3 regions of the Paenisporosarcina sp. P4_D4 genome follow, and region 1 is predicted to be linked to each of the others. Evidence: riboswitches for the same ligand, from Rfam matches in the RefSeq annotation. Region 1 holds a riboswitch; each other region holds the start of a gene.
What was found. Region 1 has a riboswitch for lysine ahead of AC1DSL_RS10995 (transporter substrate-binding domain-containing protein). Riboswitches for the same ligand answer to the same signal wherever they lie in the genome.

Region 1 (7,006 bases):
GAAGGAAACCATTCCGATATCCCAGCTGAAAAGGTGATATTCCAAAGTTCTCGCATCTGTTCAGCGATATCTTCTACGATATTTGCAGCAACAAGAGCTGGTTTATGGCGAATCAATAAGACAAATTCATCACTACCAAAACGGAATACGTCTGTCTTTGAACGTAGGGTCTGTTGGGCAATATGGACAAAAAATTGTAGCACTTCATTTCCTTTTTGATGGCCATAAAGATTATTGAAATCTTTAAATAAGTCGAAGTCAATGAGAACAATTGAAAAAGATTCATTGGATATTTCGTAACGATTATAAAGAGAAGACTTAGTTATATAAAATTGTTTCCTGTTGTATGCACCAGTTAATTCGTCAACGAGTAATTTATTCGTAATCGACTTTCTAAAAGCCACGCGATTTAATATAAAGGGAATGAAAATATCCAAATCAATCGGTTTGCTGATAAAATCTATTGCCCCTAGTTCATATGCGCGTATTCGATTTTCTTTTAATTGATTGGAAGAGATAATCGCGGTTGGTATAGATCGATCTCGTGAAATATCTTTGATTTCCAGCAATACATCAAATCCACTTTTATCGGGCAGGTTTGCTTCAATAAGCACGAGATCTGGATTGACGGTATGGAAATATTCAATTCCTTTTGAAGCGGTCGTTGCAATTAAAACAGAAATAGAATGTCGGTCAAAAGAATCTTTCATGTCCATGACAAAATCAATATTTGGGTCAATAAGTAAAATTAACACCTCATCCCGAGGTTGAGATCTAGATTCATTTAATGGAATGTGTTGATCCATATTGTGCACCTCCAAACTTTGAATCTTAATTATAACAAAATAGGGTAAATAGAAATACATGTTAGTATGAGTCAGGCAATCTTACTACACAATTTCAGATGATAAATAATCGAATAAGTCATGAAAATTCAAGGTTTATGGAAAGCGAGTTAAAGAAACAACATAATGCATTTAGTGTAGTTATTTTAAATTATCAAATCACGTAAATAGGACACCGTTCGTAAGAAAGCAAAGGAATTTTTAATTAGGCAAGAAGAAAAACAAAGAACAGTTAGCAAAAGCTAACTGCTCCATTTGGCTCCAAAAGGTTGGATGATTTCCAATTTTAGTTTTTGCAAATTTCAACTTGATAGTCCTTAGAAGAATTTACAATAGCACAGATTTTCTGTTGTTCATCGCCAGCGACATGTCCATCTAAATAAATTTCAGATGTCGCATACTCTCCTGAATGACTTATATTATTAATCACAACATCAACATTTTTTTCTTTTTTAAAGTGTTCAATAGTCGCTAGTTTAGCTGTTTCTTTGGTTTCTGGCCACGCTTCTTTACTAAATTCATCTGGTGTACCGTAATCCATAATAAAATATACCCATGCAGCTAGGAAAAGTAACATAGCTCCACCAAATACGAATAAGCGCTTTAATAGATTTTTCTTCATTAACCTTCACCTTTCAATAGCGTTCTTACTTTGTTCACATGACCACTTTGTATTAATACAAGTCTTTTCATTACGATCGTTTACTCCTCAAAATCTTATTTTATGCTTGTTTATTATACTATTCTGGTTCGTTAGCTATTATCTTATTACGTGACACTCACATTACAAATTTGTATGCTGTTGATGAACGTCGGGGCGTTGCGTCGAATGCTGTTCCCCAGGAAAATCTCGTAATGTGTAATTAAATCAAGTTAATACAGAAATAGGAATTCAAATAAAATAATGGGTCTTCCTATTGTAGTAACCCCTATCTATGAAACCGTTGGCGATGTCATGCCACGGTTTTTTTGTTGATCTCCACTATTTCATCCATCATTTTTCATTGTCTCTTCGATTACGGATCGCAGGTTACTGCCTCATCCGGATGTGATAGGCGTACTTGTGTTGTGTTGGGTTTCCCAAAGTCTGTGCTGTCTTTGGTGATAACGATAGCATAATGGAAATATATATATATCATTTGGCTTTTGATGGAAGAAATGGTGACTCAACAAATGCAAATAGGATAAGTACTAGATTATTAGATTGGTTGACAGATAATTTATGTTGTTGTAGACTGTGGATGTTGTTGAAAGACTGATTCACAATTGAATACAACCTCACTTATATGGTGAGGTAGAGGCGCGATATTTAACAGTCCTTAGAGGAGTTTGAGAAAGCTTTGATTCTAAGGAGAAGGAAATGTCGCCGAAGTGAGTAATATTTCTCGGTATTACTTGCTGGGTCTGTAGTTAAGAACTGCAGGACTGTCTCAATAAACATCCCGGTTTATTGAGTGTGCTATCTCATTTGGGAAAAGTAGAGGATTTAGGGCAACTACGCATATTGCGACCTGAGTTCATCTCAGGTCTTTTTTTGTGGAGTTGGCCTTTTTAGTCTATAAAGACGATTTAAAACATATATCAAACAAAAGGGGAGAACTAGTCATGAGAAAAAAATCAGCCATATTTTTAACGATATTCCTTTCTACCATTTTGCTTTTAACAGCTTGTGGGACAAGCAGTTCAGAGAAAACAGGTTCATCAGAAAAGAAAGACCCATTCATAGTAGGAATGGAAGCAGGATATGCGCCATTCAACTGGACTCAAATGGATGATGCAAATGGCGGAGTGAGAATTGACGGAAATGCTGAATACGCAGGTGGCTATGACGTTGAAATTGCAAAACGAATCGCTGACAAGCTAGGTAAAGAATTGGTCATTGTMAAAACGGAATGGGACGGTCTTGTTCCAGCATTGGTTTCTGGCAAGATCGATGCCATCATTGCTGGCATGTCACCAACAGCTGATCGCAAAGGGTCAATCGATTTTTCGGACAACTACTATACTTCAGAGTTGGTCATGGTTGTTAAAAAAGGCGGGAAATATGAGGGCGCCGCTTCGATCCATGATTTCAAAGGAGCAAAAGTAACGGCACAATTAAATACATTCCACTACTCCGTGATCGATCAAATCAAAGGTGTGAAAAAGCAGACTGCTATGGATAACTTCCCGGCGATGCGTGTAGCACTTGAATCAGGAATGATTGATGGATATGTATCGGAACGCCCAGAAGGAATCAGTGCTTCCGCAGCTAACGACAACTTCGCTATGGTTGAATTTACAGATGGTTTCGAGACGTCTGTAGAAGACACGACAACTGCAGTCGGATTACAAAAAGGCAGTGACTTAACAGAAAAAATCAATGAAGCACTCGCAGAGATTTCAGATGAAGAACGTAAGGAAATCATGGATAACGCTATTAAAAATCAACCGGCAGCACAATAAGTAACAACGTGATACCGGCTGCAATAGCAGCCGGTTTTACGTTTTCCTAGGAGGACAAAAATGAGTACTGAGTGGATTATGACGATTTTATCTAATAACTGGCCGATGTTCATTCGTGGAGCAGGTATGACACTCTTGATTTCCATTATCGGGACAATTCTTGGGGCAATCATTGGATTGCTGATTGGTGTCATCAAAACGATTCCAATGCCTGAACGAGGGGCTAAAAAATGGCTATTAAAAATTATTAATACAATTTTATCTGTGTATGTTGAGTTTTTCCGCGGCACGCCAATGATCGTGCAAGCCATGGTTATCTTTTATGGATCGGCCCTGGCATTTGGCATCAGCATGGACGTATTGTCTGCGGCCATCTTCATCGTATCGATCAATACAGGAGCGTACATGGCAGAGATTGTCCGTGGGGGAATAGTGTCCGTCGATAAAGGCCAATTCGAAGCATCTCAGGCAATCGGCATGAATCATTTCCAGACAATGATCCATGTCGTCCTGCCGCAAGTCGTTCGCAACATTTTGCCGGCAACAGGCAATCAATTTGTCATCAATATTAAAGATACGGCTGTACTTAACGTCATTGGCGTTACCGAGTTGTTTTTCCAAACGAAATCAGTGGCAGGAAATAACTTCAGGTATTTTGAATCGTTCTTTGTTGCCTGTGTCCTGTATTTCATCATGACATTCACCGTCACATTAATCCTTCGATATGTGGAACGGAAACTTGACGGACCTAAAAATTACAGCATGATCGGAATGCCGGAAAATGTACTTGGTACAGCAAAAAACGGTAACCGATAAGAAAGGAGAAGTTCACATGGAAGCAGTTATTGATATACAGCATCTAAGCAAATCTTTTGGATCCCATGAAGTATTGCGCGACATTGACTTCTCGGTAAATAAAGGGGAAGTGGTCTGTGTCATTGGTTCTTCGGGATCTGGAAAGTCCACTCTTCTGCGTTGCATTAATCTATTGGAAAAACCGAGCGGCGGACAAATCATTTATAATAATGAAAACATTTTGGATAACAAGCATGATATCCATGCTTACCGAACAAAACTCGGAATGGTCTTCCAGCAATTCAACTTATTCAACAATCATAATGTCCTCAACAATTGCGTCATTGGACAAGTAAAAGTTTTGAAGCGCTCAAAGGAAGAAGCGGAAAAAATTGCGATGAAATACCTGAAAGTCGTTGGGATGGATCGATATATCAACGCGAAACCAAGCCACTTGTCAGGCGGTCAAAAACAGCGTGTAGCAATTGCACGTGCACTTTCAATGGAACCAGACGTCATGCTGTTTGATGAACCAACATCAGCACTAGATCCTGAGATGGTAGGAGAAGTTCTTAAAGTCATGAAGGAACTTGCTGAAACAGGTCTTACAATGCTAATCGTCACGCATGAGATGGAATTTGCGAAGGAAGTTTCAGACCGTGTCGTATTTATGGACAAGGGTGTTATTTGTGAAGTGGGAAGTCCAGAGCAAATTTTCAATAACCCAACACAAGAACGTACAAAAGAATTCTTAAAACGAACATTAAAAAAGATGTAAATTAATCTTTTCTAGATCATAATTACATGACAAAAAGGGATATCCGATTACTGGATGTCCCTTTTCTTATTGTCTCTCAAGTGCAGCAAATCTATGATTTTAATAGTTGAATATATTAAATAAGTTTTTAATTTTGATGTTGCGCTTAATGTGAAATCACGATTTGATTGAGGCTTTTATATTTATTTTCAAATAAAAATCATAGCTATTTCTTTTTTGGACATCTTATTAGAAAGAAAATGTTGTATGAGGTGATATCTATGATTATTGAAAGGTCGTCTAAGTGGAAAGAAGGCTTAATAAATCGATTGGAAAATCGTGAAGCTTGGGATAACTGGACGCTATATAAGATGAGTTATGACGTAGTAAAGTCGAACTTGATTACCGAATTTACCGGTCTTCAATCTCCTAAATATTTACCTAACCTGACACCATTGAAGCATCAACTCGAAGTCGCGGAAACTGTGATAGAACGCATGAATGGAAAAGCAATTCTCGCAGATGAAGTGGGGCTTGGCAAAACCATTGAAGCCGGTTTAATAATGAAAGAGTACCTCATCAGGGGACTTGTGAAAAAAGCGTTAATATTGGCTCCAGCTTCTTTAATCAATCAATGGGTGCAAGAGTTGAACCACAAATTTTATATTCCAGCCATTGCTTATCGAAAGAACTATGGTTTAGATCATTACAGTGTCGTCGTCATGAGCATGGATATGGCCAAAAGGAGCCCACATAAAGAACATATCTATGAGCAGGACTATGACTTAATCATCATTGATGAAGCGCACAAATTGAAGAATCATAAAACAAAAAACTATGAGTTTGTTCAAGATTTAAAGAAGAAGTTTTGTTTGTTACTGACGGCCACGCCTATTCAAAACAATCTATTTGAATTATTTCATTTAATCTCCTTGCTGAAACCTGGACATCTCGGTGATTATGAGACGTTTCAAGCAGCGTTTTCCGCAAGTAAACATAGCTGGGAAAATGATGATTTCTTAAAAGAATTAGTGAATCAAGTAATGGTCAGAAACCGAAGACAGGACACAGGAATTGAATGGACGAACCGACGTGTCCAAACCATTCCGATTCAGTTTACCCCACAAGAAAAAGAAGTCTACGAAATGATTTTGGAATTGAAGAATATATCGCCTGAATTTTCGAGTGCATTCACGATGATTACACTGCAAAAGGAAATGTGCAGCAGTAAGGAAGCTACTTATTTGACCTTAAACGAGATGCGTCAAAAATGCACCGATTCAAAGGCGGTTCTTTATATAGAAGAAATTATTCAAAAGTTGGTGACGCTCGAAGTCAATGCAAAAGCTGAAAAAGCTTATGACATTATTACCGAGGCAAATGATAAAGTCATCTTATTTACCGAATACCGAGCCAGTCAAGCGTATTTACAATGGTATTTACATTCTAAAGGAATCACAAGTGTCATCTTTAATGGGAAGTTCAAGGCGAGTAAACGAGACTGGATGAAGCAATTGTTTAAAGACCACGCACAGGTGCTGATTGCGACTGAATCTGGTGGAGAAGGGATTAACCTGCAGTTCTGCCACCATGTCATCAACTACGATTTACCTTGGAATCCGATGAAATTGGAACAGCGTATCGGACGTGTTCACCGGTTAGGTCAGGAACATGATGTTCATATTTACAACTTGGCAATTGAACAAACCATAGAGAATGATATCTTAGAGTTGCTCCATGTCAAAATCGATGTATTTGAGAAGGCAGTGGGTGAGCTAGACAGTATTTTATCCACATATAAACAATCCATTTGATTAGAGACATCTAGAGGAGGAATCATATGTATCCACAACAAATCCACGAATATTTAGTGAGGTTTTTTAAAGAAAACAATTGCCAGATCGTCAAAGAACATGACCACTACATCACTGTCCAATTAACCATCGATATGGACAAAAAAATCATGAACCGCCCATATTATTGGCAATACATCGAAAATACAAACATTGTTCCGAGTCCGGCTCAAATAACGTTAATTACTGATCAAAACAAATTGGAAGAAGACATCAAAGGGGAAGTTGTGCACTTCGGTTCTCCATGGCTCAATCAGATATTTCAAGCAACCAATGATCTGGGTTCATTTGTCCACATGTATGAACGGGTA
Region 2 (7,077 bases), on a different contig from region 1:
ATTTCATCCCATTTTTGTTGCTCTGCAGCCGTGTGTGCATCAAAAATTGTTGATGGCATATCTTCAGCATGAGTTTTTAGTCCACTCATATATTTAACTGCGTTAGGACCTGCAACCATTCCGCCATAAATTGCAGAAAGTAATGAGTTTGCTCCAAGTCGGTTTGCGCCATGTTGAGAGTAATCACACTCACCTGCAGCAAATAAACCAGGAATAGTTGTCATTTGATCGTAGTCAACCCATAGTCCGCCCATTGAATAATGGACTGCTGGGAAGATTTTCATTGGAAGTTTACGGGGATCTTCACCTGTGAATTTCTCATAAATTTCAATGATTCCGCCAAGCTTGATATCCAATTCTTTCGGGTCTTTGTGTGAAAGATCCAAGAATACCATGTTTTCGCCGTTAACCCCAAGTTTTTGGTTAACACACACATCAAAAATTTCGCGAGTTGCGATATCACGAGGTACCAAGTTCCCGTAACTAGGATATTTTTCTTCAAGGAAGTACCAAGGTTTACCGTCTTTATATGTCCAAATACGTCCACCTTCACCACGCGCTGATTCGGACATTAAACGAAGTTTGTCATCTCCTGGAATCGCTGTAGGGTGAATTTGAATGAATTCGCCATTTGCGTAGGTTGCACCTTGTTGATAAACAATTGAAGCTGCAGAGCCTGTATTGATTATAGAGTTTGTTGATTTTCCAAAAATAATACCAGGACCACCTGTTGCCATGATGACAGCGTCACCACGGAAAGGACGGATTTCCATAGTTTTCAAGTTTTGAGCCATGATTCCGCGACAAACGCCGTCGTCATCTAAGATTGCACCTAGGAATTCCCAGTTTTCGTATTTCGTTACAAGACCGTCAACTTCGTAGCGACGTACTTGTTCATCAAGTGCATAAAGCAATTGTTGACCAGTTGTAGCGCCTGCGAAAGCTGTACGATGGAACATTGTTCCCCCGAAACGACGGAAATCTAATAACCCTTCAGGTGTACGGTTGAACATAACACCCATACGATCGAATAATCGAATGATTCCAGGTGCTGCTTCTGCCAATGCTTTTACTGGTGGTTGATTCGCAAGGAAATCCCCGCCGTATACTGTATCATCAAAGTGATTGTCAGTTGAATCGCCTTCACCTTTTGTATTTAATGCTCCGTTAATTCCGCCCTGAGCACACACTGAGTGTGAGCGTTTAACAGGAACTAATGAGAATAATTCTACTGTTGTTCCTTCTTCTGCTGCTTTCATTGTTGCCATTAAACCAGCTAGACCACCGCCGACAACAATCAATTTACTTTTTGCCATGATTCTTCTCACTCCTCTTTTTAATAGTAATCAAGCAATTTCAGAAACTTATTACACGAATGCAAGAAGTGCACGAACGCCGATTACTGTCAATGCTAAGAAGATACCGATCGTCACGTAAGTTGAAATTCGTTGTGACCTAGGTGATTGAGTGATACCCCAGCTTACCAAGAATGACCAAATACCGTTAGCTAAATGGAATGTTGCAGATACAACACCAACCACGTAGAATACAAACATTAATGGATTTGCTAATATATCAGCCATCATGTCAAAGTTAACTTCATCAGCACCAATTGCTTTTTGGAATCGTGTCTCGAATAAATGCCATGCGATAAACACGACTAGAATGACCCCGGTAATACGTTGCAAAACAAACATCCAGTTACGGAATGTACCATAACGCTGTGTGTTATTTTTCGCAGTAAAGGCTATGTACACACCATAGAACGCATGGAACATCAATGGAATGTAGATGACAAACCATTCTAAAAACAATACGAATGGTAAACTTTCCATGAAGTGAGATGCTTTGTTAAAAGCCTCTTCTCCTCTTGTAGCAAAATGGTTAACAACCAAATGCTGCGTCACGAACAATCCTACTGGAATGATTCCAAGTAAAGAATGTAAACGGCGCAAATAAAATTCACGATCTTTCGACAAGACTGTTACCCCCCTCAGTACTGAAAATAGGCAGACAAGATCAGACCTTCGTATGGAACGAAAGCAACATTGACTGCATATCTCATCATGGTACAATATTATGACATGTTTATTGTACTCCCATCATAAGGGAGCGTCAAGGCAAGGAAGCCCACTACATAAGGCAATTTAAATCATGTAAATTCTCGGTGTTGTATTATTTTAACTACCTTGTCCATGAAAAATTCTTATATTAAAAAAGTTTGAAGGCAATTAAGCCAGAAAGCGGGATTCAGATGACAATGACAGAGACAAAAAAGGTACCCACTTTTGGTTACGAATTAATTCGAGATCATGTACTTTCGACAATTTTAGGGAAACACGAAGAAGATATTTTATATTGGGCCGGAAAAGATTTAGCCCGCAAGTTCCAGATGTTTTCCATGGAAGAAACGACATCTTTTTTTCAAGAAGCGGGCTGGGGCATTCTAACACTTGAACAAAGTACAAAAGATGAAGCATTTTATGTATTGACTGGAGAACCCGATGCCCTGCAGATTGAGAAACGTTGTTTCCGACTGGAAGCAGGATTCCTGGCTCAGCAGCAAGAAAAACTGGGTGGCTTTATGACAGAATGCTTTGAAGAAAAACAACTGAAGAAAAACGCCGTTCAATTCCATGTGAAATGGGATCTAAAAGAAAAAGTTTAATAGGTTCGTTGACTAGACAATGAATATCGGTTTAAAGCTAAAAAGAAAGCGGGCAGTCACTTCCAAATGGAGTGTCTGTCCGCTTTTTTCAATCCCAATTCAATCTGTTATCCAATTGAGACTGATATTGTTTAAAAACATTACTATTTGTTTTGATTCCTTTTTGCGATAACATACGGTTCAATTGGGTGAGTCTTTGATTATATTGCTGTTCAAGTTCTGTTTTTTCTCGTTGTGTGGCTTTTTTCATTTGATGCTGTAAGTCGCTCATTTCTTCTTTCACGAATTGAGCTTCATCGTCATGCCCTGAGTTCTTCAAAATGCGCATTACCATACGAATGTCTTCTGGGTAATGGGCAAATTCATCCGGCGGCAACGGCTTCCCGGCTCCCGGCAAATTGTCAAACTGTCCATCACGTTGTGCTTTTTTGATTAAATCCTCCACGATATGCCAGTTCATTTCTTTCACTGCCTCTCATGATGATTATGAAACTATTTTCATCATATCATGAAATGTTTTTATACTCGAACAGCAGCTAATCCAAATTCATCATGCAATGCATTTGTGGCTTGTAGCATCGCACTTTCAGGTACAACAACCGAAACTTTAATTTCCGAAGTACTGACCATTTTCACGGGAATTCCTTCTTTGCGGAGGCGATCGAACATTTGTGCAGCAACCCCTGGATTTGAAACCATTCCTGACCCAACAATCGACACTTTGGCCAATCCAACTTCAAAATTGGTAGATTGGTATCCCAACTCCGTTTTTTTACTTTCCAAGACTTGAACAGTTTCTGCATAATCTTCTTTCTTAATGGAGAAAGAAACACTTGGCTGCACGCCTTCCATAATGCTTTGAACAATGATATCAACGTTTACATGATGTTTTGCAAGAGTAGTGAAAATTTTGGCTAGTGAGCCGTTAAAAGGCACTTCATAGCCTACCGTAACCCTAACAATTTCCGGTTCGAATGCGACACCACGCACTATCAAGTTTTTTTCCATAGTAGGTTCCTCCAATAATATGGTTCCTGTATCTTCACTTAAGCTAGAACGGACACTTAGTGGCATGCAATAATTTTTAGCGAATTCCACTGCCCTAGGATGCAAAACCCCAGCTCCTAAGTTAGCAAGTTCCAGCATTTCGTCATAGGATAGCTCCTGCAATTTTCTTGCCCCATCCACATATCGAGGGTCTGACGTATAGATGCCATCGACATCCGTGTAAATATCACACTGGTCCGCTCCTAGCGATGCTGCAATTGCAACCGCCGTCGTATCCGAACCACCACGTCCGAGTGTCGTAATTTCTCCATACGTATCCATCCCTTGGAAACCGGCTACAACAACCACTTTTCCATCCGACAAAGCCTGCTCCATACGAACAGTATCTATATTTTCAATTCGAGCATTGCGATGAACGGATTCCGTTCCGATTCCTGCCTGCCATCCCGTAAACGAAACCGCATCTTGCCCCATATGTTGAAGTGCCATTGTCAACAAAGCAATTGTTACTTGTTCCCCTGTTGACAGCAACATGTCCATTTCACGTTTTGAAGGTTCTGCTGATAAATCCCCAGCCAGACTCATTAATTCATCTGTCGTTTTCCCCATCGCTGATACGACTACTACGATTTCATGGCCTTTTGCTGTTTCACCGATTATGCGTTTTGCGACATTACGGATCCGTTCAGTGTTACCGACGGACGTACCACCAAATTTCATGACAATGCGACTCAATGTAAACTCTCCCTTATTTCCAAAGAAGCTAAAAAAGACAGCCTTATCTACGGGTAATCCGTGAAAAGCTGTCTCCATGCATGCACGTTCAAAAGAAGCGTCCATGTGAGATAGCCCTCCAGAATCGATTAGATTCTGACAATCCTGCATTTATTCAATGCAAAACCAGCACGACATCTGATACAGGATGTCGAACTTCGGCGAATTTCCCTTTCACTTTCCTTCAATGGATCTGTTCATCCTCGAGAAAGCTACTGTTGATTTCCGCGCCTCTATCACCACTTATTCGATGTTTGTTCAAAAGGAAGCGGATGCTCCTTGTTGAACATACATCAGTGATTCAATTTCAGTGAGTCAAGAATATCATATACTCACTCTTTTGACAATGACTCATTTTGAAAATATTCAGACATGGATTCCGCGATTTGCAATGGCAAACCTGATTGTTTCAGCTCTTCCACGGATGCTTCTTTGATTCGTTTTACAGAACCAAAATGCTTCAACAACATTTTTTTGCGTTTCGGACCGATTCCTTCAAACCCATCCAAAGCGGAAGCAATCGTCTGTTTCCCACGCTGTTGCCGATGGAATGTAATCGCAAATCGATGCACTTCGTCCTGAATCCGTTGTAGCAAATAAAACCCTTCACTTGTTCGTTTCAAGGGAATGATCTGTGGGGGTTCCCCATATAACAACGAAGATGTCTGGTGCTTCGCATCCTTGGCTAATCCTGCAATCGGAATAGACAAACCGAGTTCATCTTCGATCACTTCACGGGCGATTTCCATTTGCCCTTTCCCACCATCAATGACAATTAAATCGGGAAGAGGCAATTCATCCTTCAGCACACGCGTATAACGTCTGCGAATGACTTCACGCATGGCTCCGTAATCATCATGACGGGCAGCTGTTTTCGTTTTGTATTTTCGATAGTCCTTTTTATTCGGTCTTCCATCAATAAACGATACCATTGCTGAGACGGCATCAGATCCATAAATATGTGAATTATCGAATGCCTCAATTCGAAGAGGAGGCGCAATATCCATTGCAATCCCCAGTTCTTCCACTGCACCAATCGTTCGTTGTTCCTGTCGGTCTAGGAGCTGGAATTTTTCATGGATAGCGATTTCTGCATTCTTTGTCGCCAAATCAATCATTTGTTTTTTCTGCCCACGACTCGGAGAAGCCACTTTTACTTCTTCAAGAAGCTGGCTTGCCAGTTGCAAATCCACCGCACTTGGCAAATATACTTCTTTTGGCTTGATATGATGCGGTTTATCATAAAACTGGCCGAGGAACGTCAGGAATTCATCTTCTGGATCTTGATATAACGGGAATAATGAAACATCTCGCTCGATTAACTTCCCTTGGCGTACAAAGAATACTTGCACACACATCCAGCCCTTATCGATGGCATAACCAAAAATATCACGATCGGTAAAATCATTGGTCGTCATTTTTTGTTTTTCCATAACCGTTTCAATATGTGTGATTTGATCACGGTATTCTTTTGCTCTTTCAAACTCTAAGTTCTCAGCTGCCGATGACATTTTTTCCGTCAATTCTTGTTTGACTTGCTGATAGCCACCGTTTAAGAACCGTGTGATTTCATCAATAATTTTTCTGTATGCGTCTTGCTCGATTGTTTTAACGCAAGGAGCTAAACACTGGCCCAAATGATAATACAAACAAACCCGATCTGGTAATGTCGGACATTTGCGTAACGGGTATAAACGATCCAGTAATTTTTTCGTTTCACTCGCCGCATATGCGTTTGGATAAGGACCAAAGTATTTCCCTTTATCCTTTTTAACGATTCTGGTTGTTATCAATTTCGGATGATTTTCACCTGTTATTTTTATATAAGGATACGTTTTATCATCTTTCAGCATGATGTTATATTTCGGATCATGCTTCTTGATTAAATTCAATTCCAGAATGAGAGCTTCAATATCTGAAGATGTTACGATGTACTCAAAATCTTCAATTTCCTGGACGAGTCTCTGTGTTTTTCCATCATGACTCCCCGTAAAATAAGAACGCACACGATTTTTCAACACTTTGGCTTTGCCCACATAAATAATAGTGCTTTGGCGATCTTTCATTAAGTAAACACCTGGTTGATCAGGTAAAATCGCACATTTCTGTTGAATTAAATCATTCATCATTTTCATCACCTGTTTAAAAAAACCGGGTGCCCATGGGTACCCGGTTTTAATAATATTTCTTTTACAATATAAGACTAGAACGCCAATTGAAAAGATTATGCGTGTTTGTTTACTAATTCAACCAAAGCTTCTTTCGGGTTGAATCCAACTACTTTATCGACAGGTTGCCCGTCTTTGAAAAGTACCAATGTCGGAATTGACATAATCCCGAAGTTGCTAGCTGTTTCTTGGTTTTCATCTACATCAACTTTTACGATTTTTACTTTGCCACTCATCTCAGCATCTAATTCTTCAAGAACTGGAGCGATCATTTTACATGGTCCACACCAAGGTGCCCAAAAATCGACTAAAACTAAGCCGTCTGAAATTTCACTTGAAAAGCTTTGATCTGTTCCGTGTACAATTGCCATATTAAAACATCCTCCTCTAAATACAAACTCTAAACGTAGTATAGCATGTGGTAAATAGTGCTTCTACTTTTTTGCTCAACCTTTTAAT
Region 3 (7,077 bases), on a different contig from region 1:
GCCGGATCCAGAATCAAACCGTGCACTTAAAGTCGTACTTGAGCGTGCGAAAACGTACAGTGTGCCAAAAACTATTATTGATCGTGCGATTGAAAAAGCAAAAGGCGGTTCGGAAGAAAACTACGATGAACTTCGTTATGAAGGTTTTGGTCCAAGCGGATCGATGGTTATCGTTGAAACACTGACGAACAACGTAAACCGTACAGCTTCTGATGTACGCGCGGCATTTGGTAAAAATGGTGGCAACATGGGTGTAAGTGGATCGGTTGCCTACATGTTTGACGCAACGGCTGTCATTGGGATTGAAGGCAAATCAGCAGACGAAGTATTTGAACTTTTAGTAGAAGCGGACGTTGATGTGCGTGACGTATTAGAAGAAGAGGAATCAGTGATTGTATATGCTGAGCCTGATCAGTTCCATGCTGTGCAAGAAGCATTCAAGAACGTAGGAATTACTGAATTTACAGTTGCTGAACTGACGATGCTAGCACAAAATGACATCACGCTTGAACAAGATGCACAAGCGCAATTCGAGAAAATGATTGATGCGATTGAAGACCTAGAAGACGTTCAACAAGTCTACCATAACGTGGACTTAGGTGAATAAATAATAGAAAGCCGCACCGAGTCCAGGGGAACCTGGCAGTAGGTACGGCTTTTATTGTGATTTCAAATTAAAATTGGAAAAGGGACATACCCAATTGGGCATGTCCCTTATATAGATAAGATAACATAAAGTCTGAATGATAATTTTTCATCCCGAATATTCGGGGAATAATTTCCTAAGAAAGTGTTCCTTGCTTTCCGTGCCGCGGTCATTTGTCCACTGGGTGTCTTCCTTAAGCAACGTAAACCCTACCTTCTTTTACGTCCTTGCGACCCTATAGTCGCGCCAGTGTGAATAAGTTTAATCAAAAACATCGAGTAGATGCCAGAATTTCAAAACTTAATTGTTACCTTACATGTTAACTTGACTATTATTACACACACAATGGTCTTTGTCAAAGAATATCCTATAAATTGTAAAAGGAATCATCATTTCAGTAAACAAAAAAGCTCATTTACTCCGCTAAATCCCTAGGTCCTTCATCATCCCCTTCATATCATATAAGAATCTTTGAAGGAAAGGGGGACTTTATCATGGATTATTACGGCGGCGGTTACGGTCAATGTGGTGGCTATGGACCATGTGGTGGTCAATACGACCACTGCTCTCGTAGAGGCGGGAGTACTTTTGCAATAATTGTAGTTCTTTTCATTTTACTAATTATCATCGGTGCATCTTTCCACCATAGAAAATGCTAGTAAAATAGGAAATTCTCTCGAAAGTAAGATGGTTATATACACTCGAATTTCCCCTAAAAAATACCGACTGATTTAAGGAGTGCCTAAACAGCACTCTTTTTTAATGAAACTCGAATATTGCTCCACCTTCGCTACTTCTGGGGAAACAGAATGTGGCCTAGGTAGACAGTTTGTGGTTCCAGGTAGACAGAGTCGCATTCCAGGTTGTATAAAATACTATTTCCCCTTCATAGTTACGAAAGGTTTGGGGTATTTTCAAATAGCATAACTCCAGGTAGACAGTTTAAGGTTCCAGGTAGACAGATTGACACTCCAGGTAGACAGAATCATATTCCAGGTTGCACAAAAAAATAAATCCCTTTTGAAAAGTTTCAGCATATGTTGTTTTGATTAAATGATCTACGGGAACAGTTACATAAAAAAAGGAGTTTTTTTCATGCCTTGGAACAACAATGATTATCCGGATTCATTGAAAAACCTGGACACGACTGTCCGCAAGAAAGCTATCGAAATTGCCAACGCACTTCTTCAGGATGGAATGGAAGAAGGATGTATGACTATGATTGAAGCTTAAACACATAAAAACGCCCACTTCATTTCATAGATGAAGTGGGCGTTTTGGGTATTAAATGTTGTTGTTTGCTTTTTTAACTCGACTGTAAAACAGAATCCCGCTGGCTAATAGGATTACACCAAATGTAAAAGTCTTGAGGTCGGCTGTACCTGCATAAATAACCCAAATGGAGTAAAGGGTAGCAAGAACTCCTATAATCCCATCCGTAATTCTACCTCTTCCATTTTTATATGTTTCACCAGTAAAGACCAGCTTCAACTGGAAAGCAGAAGAAATGAAATAAGGAACTAAATATGACAGCGTTGCGACGATAATGATGAAATCAAAAGCGGCTGCTATCGTATTTGATACCGTGGAGAATATGAACACCTGTGCAACTAAATTAGTGATGACTAAAGAAAAGACAGGTATCCCATTCTTATTCACTTTTGCGAATGAAGGGAGAAATAAACCTTGTTTTGCTGCCTGGTAAGGAATTTCAGCACTCAGCATAACCCAACCAATTGTGGAACCAAATAAACTGACCAGACCGATGGCGGCAAGAATTTTTCCACCGACTGGTCCCAACACAGTTGAAATGGCATCGATAAGTGGTTTATCAGAAGCGATTAGTGCTTCATGGCTTAACATTCCTAAAACTAGCGTGCTGATCCCTACATAAATGGTTAGAGCAATAAGTAGTCCAATCGTCGTTGCACGCTTAACATCGATTGGTTTTTTAGCACGAGATGCAAATACTACGGCAGATTCAACACCAACGAATGCCCAAAGAGTTGCTACTGCTGCACCATTAACTTGCCCCAAAAGACCAATAGATTGTCCAAGCTCATCATATCTCGGCGCTACAAAAGGAAGAATGTTTGCTTTTTGAAATGCAAATAGACCAATTACAATAAATAATATGAATCCAATTACTTTCGTGGCAGTGGCAACAAAATTTATCTTCCCGGCATTTTCTAGACCGTTTAGGATGATATAATGCACACCCCATAACAATAATGTACAAACTGTAAAGGTAAGTGCATTCCCCATTTTTAAAGTGAAGTTACCAATGGTAAACAGTTCAGCCTGATTAACTAAAATAGGGAAGAACGTGGACAAATAACCTGCAAAAGTGGTGATGATGGCAACATTACCAGCAACATTCCCAATCCAATATCCCCAAGAAGACATAAATCCTGACAACGTGGAAGCGTTACTGCCCGGCTTAAACAATTCCTTTGCATAAATCTGTGGACCACCAGTTAAATTAGGTTTTCTCAATGCAAGATTGCCAAACACGAGTGCAATCATCAACACTCCAAATCCCGTAATCAACCAAGCGGATAATACGCCGGCAGGGCTTGCAACTTCACTCAAAGTGCGGGGGAGCATAAAAATGCCGGATCCCACCATATTTCCAACTACTAACGCAGTTAAAATCCATAAACCTAGTTTTTTGTTCGTGTTCATAAGCATATGCTCCTTTCAGTTCATTTTCTATCTACCCAAAAAACATGATTTGTAAAATAAATGTACATAAAACGCAATCAGAAACGGTGTGCAAAAACCGAATCAGACAAAAAGATAGTTTTCATGGTCAATCACTATGACAGTTCTGCACTTATTCAGTGCCAGTCCCAGCATTAGTAATCAGAGCGACACAGTGCTTCTGCGAAAAATTCTTTCGCTTGAAATCAGCAAGTTCAGTTCTCTGACTTTCTTTCAAGTAACTATTATTTATCGCGATCTCTACCTCATCTTAAGCTGATGAGGGCTATATTTATTCACTGTACTAATATAGATACGTTTAAATGATTAGTCAATTGAAATGATTTACTATAGTAGTGTACGAAAGTTCAGCTTATTGCAAGTTTTTTAGATTTTCCAATTGACATTGACGCAACGTCAAGGTGTACGATGAAATCAAGAGGAGGTGACGAGATGGAATACACAGTTCAAAAATTAGGGAAATTGTCGGGAATCAGTTCACGCACATTGCGATACTATGACGAGATGAATCTTCTCAAGCCGGCGAGAATCAATTCATCAGGATATCGGATATATGGCCAAGCGGAAGTCAATAAGTTACAGCAAATCTTGTTTTATAGAGAACTGGGTTTGAGTCTCGAACACATCAAACAAATCGTGAACAATCCTTCATTTGATGGTGTGAAAGCCTTGAATGATCATCGTTCACAACTCCTCGACAAACGAAAGCAGCTCGATCTACTGATTGCCAACGTGGAAAAAACGATTTCTTCAACAGAAGGGAGAAGTACCATGACGAACGATGAGAAATTTGAAGGCTTCAAACAAAAAATGGTAGATGATAATGAACAACAATACGGCAAGGAAATTCGGGCGAAATATGGAGATGACACGGTCGATAAATCAAATAGCAAAGTAATGAACATGACGCAGGCACAGCATGATGAAGTAACAAAGCTTGCCAATGAAATTGCCATGACTTTAGCGGAAGCTTTCAAGACGGGAGATCCCGCAAGTGAGAAAGCCCAAAAAGCCGCTGAACTGCATAAACAATGGCTTATGTACTATTGGCCAAAGTATAGCAAGGAAGCACATGCAGGACTTGGGCAGATGTATGTGGATGATGAACGCTTTACTGCCTACTATGATAAAGAACAGCCTGGAACGGCTGCATTCTTCAATGATGCCATTCAAATTTTTACCGGTATGAAGTCATAACAAAAGAGCAGATTGAGTCAATTCGACTTCAATCTGCTCTTTCTTTCGTTGAAATAATCAATCAATCAATTGAATATTGTTATCTTTATACCAAACGTGCATTTGAGCGAGATGGGCAAGAAGCTGTGGCCCAGACATCAATTGACCAAACCATGGAACTTTGAATGCAGTTCCTTTCGACTCAACCAATTCATTCAACCGGTCACGGTCAAATAGTTCATGCAGAATCGAATTTTTGTCTATCAGAATGTCTTTCAGCCAGCCTTGGACACGGTCGGTGTAATACGGATTATGGGTTTTAGGATAAGGGCTTTTTTTGCGGTAAAGGACTTCGTCAGGTAACATGCCCTCTAATGCTTTTCGCAAGATACCTTTTTCCCGATTTCCCGCCATCTTTATTTCCCAAGGAATATTCCAGGCATATTCGACAAGCCGGTGATCTGCAAATGGTACGCGTACTTCCAAGCTTGCTCCCATACTCATACGGTCTTTACGATCAAGAAGTGTTGTCATGAACCAAACCATATTCAGATAAAACATTTCTCGCCGTTTTGCTTCAAGACTTGATTCGCCATCGAGACGAGGAGTTTCAGCAACACTCTGTTCATAGGCCTGACGTGCGTAATCTTCGAGTTTGAGTTTTTTGCGCCAATCATCTTTTAATAAGGAGACTCGCTCGGTTGTGGAGCGCATCCACGGAAAACCAGTGCCATTTAAATCATTAGCATTGTGAAACCATGGATAACCACCAAAAATTTCATCCGCACACTCTCCAGACAAACCAACTGTGAAATCCTCTTTTATTTCTCTGCAAAACCATAACAAGGAGGAGTCGACATCCGCCATACCAGGTAAATCACGGACATGCACAGCTTCAGTCAGATGATCTATTAATTGATCTTGCGTAATGATGGAAGAGTGATGCACGGTTCCGAATGTATTGACGACCTTATCAATCCAAGGTCCATCGGCATTCGGCTGAAATTCATTCGCTTTAAAAAACTTGGCATTATCTTCATAGTCAATGGAATAAGTATGAAGAGGTCCTTTTGCTTCATGTTTGTAACGATTGGCTGCTATGGCCGTAATGGCACTGGAATCAACCCCGCCTGATAAAAAGGAACAGAGTGGCACGTCTGATACAAGTTGTCGTTCGACGGCATCCGTTACGAGGAAACGAACTTTTTCTGCCGTTTCATCCACTGAATCTGTGTGATGTTCACTTTTGACGTTCCAGTAGCGCCAAATTCGAAGACCTTGGCGTGAAACGGTTAATGCGTAAGCAGGTCGCAATTCCTTCACTCCATGGAATACCCCGGAACCGGGTTTTCGGGATGGCCCCACAGCCAGCACTTCTGCTAATCCTTCGCGAGACAGTTGCGTTTTCATATCTGGATGGGCAAGAAGAGCTTTAATTTCTGAAGCGAAAAGCAAGCCCCCGCCATGTTCAGTATAAAACAGCGGTTTTACGCCTAAACGATCGCGAGCAATAAACACTTTTTGATCCTTTTCATCCCAAATGGCAAAGGCAAATATGCCATTGAAATATTCCACACACTGTTCTTTCCATTCAATGTAGGAAGTCAGTAGTACTTCTGTATCGGAGTGTCCAGAGAAGGTATAGCCTTTTCGCAGTAATTCCTTCCGAAGATCTTCCGTGTTATATAATTCTCCGTTATAGCAAAGTGTATAGCGGGTATCATGATGTACTTTCGTCATTGGCTGCCTGCCACCTATAGGATCAACAACTGTCAATCGTCGGTGCCCAAATACTGCATGTGTTTCCAACCATACATTTTCATCATCTGGTCCGCGTTTGGCCAATGTTTTTGTCATGTTTTCAACTACAGATGCTTGTGTTCGCAAGTCGCGTTCAAAGTGAACCCATCCTGTAATTCCACACATTGATTCTCATCCCTTCTAACTCAAAAACTCTTCATTTGCATCTTTCTAGCCTATGCAAAAAAAAACAATAATGCTCATACGATAGGAAATTATCGATTGATTGGCGAATTACTTATTTAAGTGGAAGAGAAAGGAGAATACAGATGAAAACATTTTTTCAGTACAACTGGATCGTAAGAGAAGAATGGTACAAATGGTGTGAAGGCGTACCTCAGGAGGAATTATTAAAAGTCCGGACAGGTGGAGTGGGGGGGATTTTGCACACATTATTCCATATTATCGATGTGGAGTGGAGCTGGATTCGTGTCTTGCAAGGCAAGCCTGATTTCCAAGAGAGTTTTGAAGAGTATCAAAGTCTGGAGCGGGTGAAGGAATTGGATGCGCTCTTTCAACAAGACGTAAGAGAGTTTGTCCATGCATGGGATAACCATATGGAAATGAACGAATTACAAGAAACCAGACAGGATGGAAGCATCGAAATTCTCACATGGGGAGAAGTGATGCGCCACACCATAGCGCACGAAATCCACCATATAGGACAGTTATCAGTTTGGTCTCGTGAGTTAGGGAAAAAACCGGTATCTGCAAATTTGATTAGAAAAGGA

Region 2: linked by a shared signal. The riboswitch ahead of AC1DSL_RS10015 (aspartate kinase) and the one ahead of AC1DSL_RS10995 (transporter substrate-binding domain-containing protein) in region 1 are both predicted to bind lysine.
Region 3: linked by a shared signal. The riboswitch ahead of AC1DSL_RS07060 (amino acid permease) and the one ahead of AC1DSL_RS10995 (transporter substrate-binding domain-containing protein) in region 1 are both predicted to bind lysine.

What each region holds. Positions count from the first base shown of each region.
Region 1 covers NZ_JBFUIO010000043.1:2,199-9,204, reverse strand. Annotated here, with positions in the region: gene AC1DSL_RS11005 (GGDEF domain-containing response regulator) at 1-806, opposite strand, end outside; gene AC1DSL_RS11000 (phosphoglycolate phosphatase) at 1,132-1,467, opposite strand; lysine riboswitch at 2,133-2,315, shown strand; gene AC1DSL_RS10995 (transporter substrate-binding domain-containing protein) at 2,451-3,290, shown strand; gene AC1DSL_RS10990 (amino acid ABC transporter permease) at 3,351-4,106, shown strand; gene AC1DSL_RS10985 (amino acid ABC transporter ATP-binding protein) at 4,123-4,863, shown strand; gene AC1DSL_RS10980 (DEAD/DEAH box helicase) at 5,124-6,656, shown strand; gene AC1DSL_RS10975 (YqhG family protein) at 6,683-7,006, shown strand, end outside.
Region 2 covers NZ_JBFUIO010000036.1:2,093-9,169, forward strand. Annotated here, with positions in the region: gene sdhA (succinate dehydrogenase flavoprotein subunit) at 1-1,316, opposite strand, end outside; gene AC1DSL_RS10000 (succinate dehydrogenase cytochrome b558 subunit) at 1,368-1,979, opposite strand; gene AC1DSL_RS10005 (YslB family protein) at 2,255-2,668, shown strand; gene AC1DSL_RS10010 (DnaJ family domain-containing protein) at 2,757-3,128, opposite strand; gene AC1DSL_RS10015 (aspartate kinase) at 3,188-4,411, opposite strand; lysine riboswitch at 4,515-4,694, opposite strand; gene uvrC (excinuclease ABC subunit UvrC) at 4,783-6,576, opposite strand; gene trxA (thioredoxin) at 6,675-6,989, opposite strand.
Region 3 covers NZ_JBFUIO010000019.1:750-7,826, forward strand. Annotated here, with positions in the region: gene AC1DSL_RS07045 (YebC/PmpR family DNA-binding transcriptional regulator) at 1-607, shown strand, start outside; gene AC1DSL_RS07050 (YjcZ family sporulation protein) at 1,141-1,305, shown strand; partial or broken gene AC1DSL_RS07055 (DUF2188 domain-containing protein) at 1,742-1,855, shown strand; gene AC1DSL_RS07060 (amino acid permease) at 1,931-3,331, opposite strand; lysine riboswitch at 3,439-3,621, opposite strand; gene AC1DSL_RS07065 (MerR family transcriptional regulator) at 3,803-4,567, shown strand; gene asnB (asparagine synthase (glutamine-hydrolyzing)) at 4,625-6,472, opposite strand; gene AC1DSL_RS07075 (DinB family protein) at 6,616-7,077, shown strand, end outside.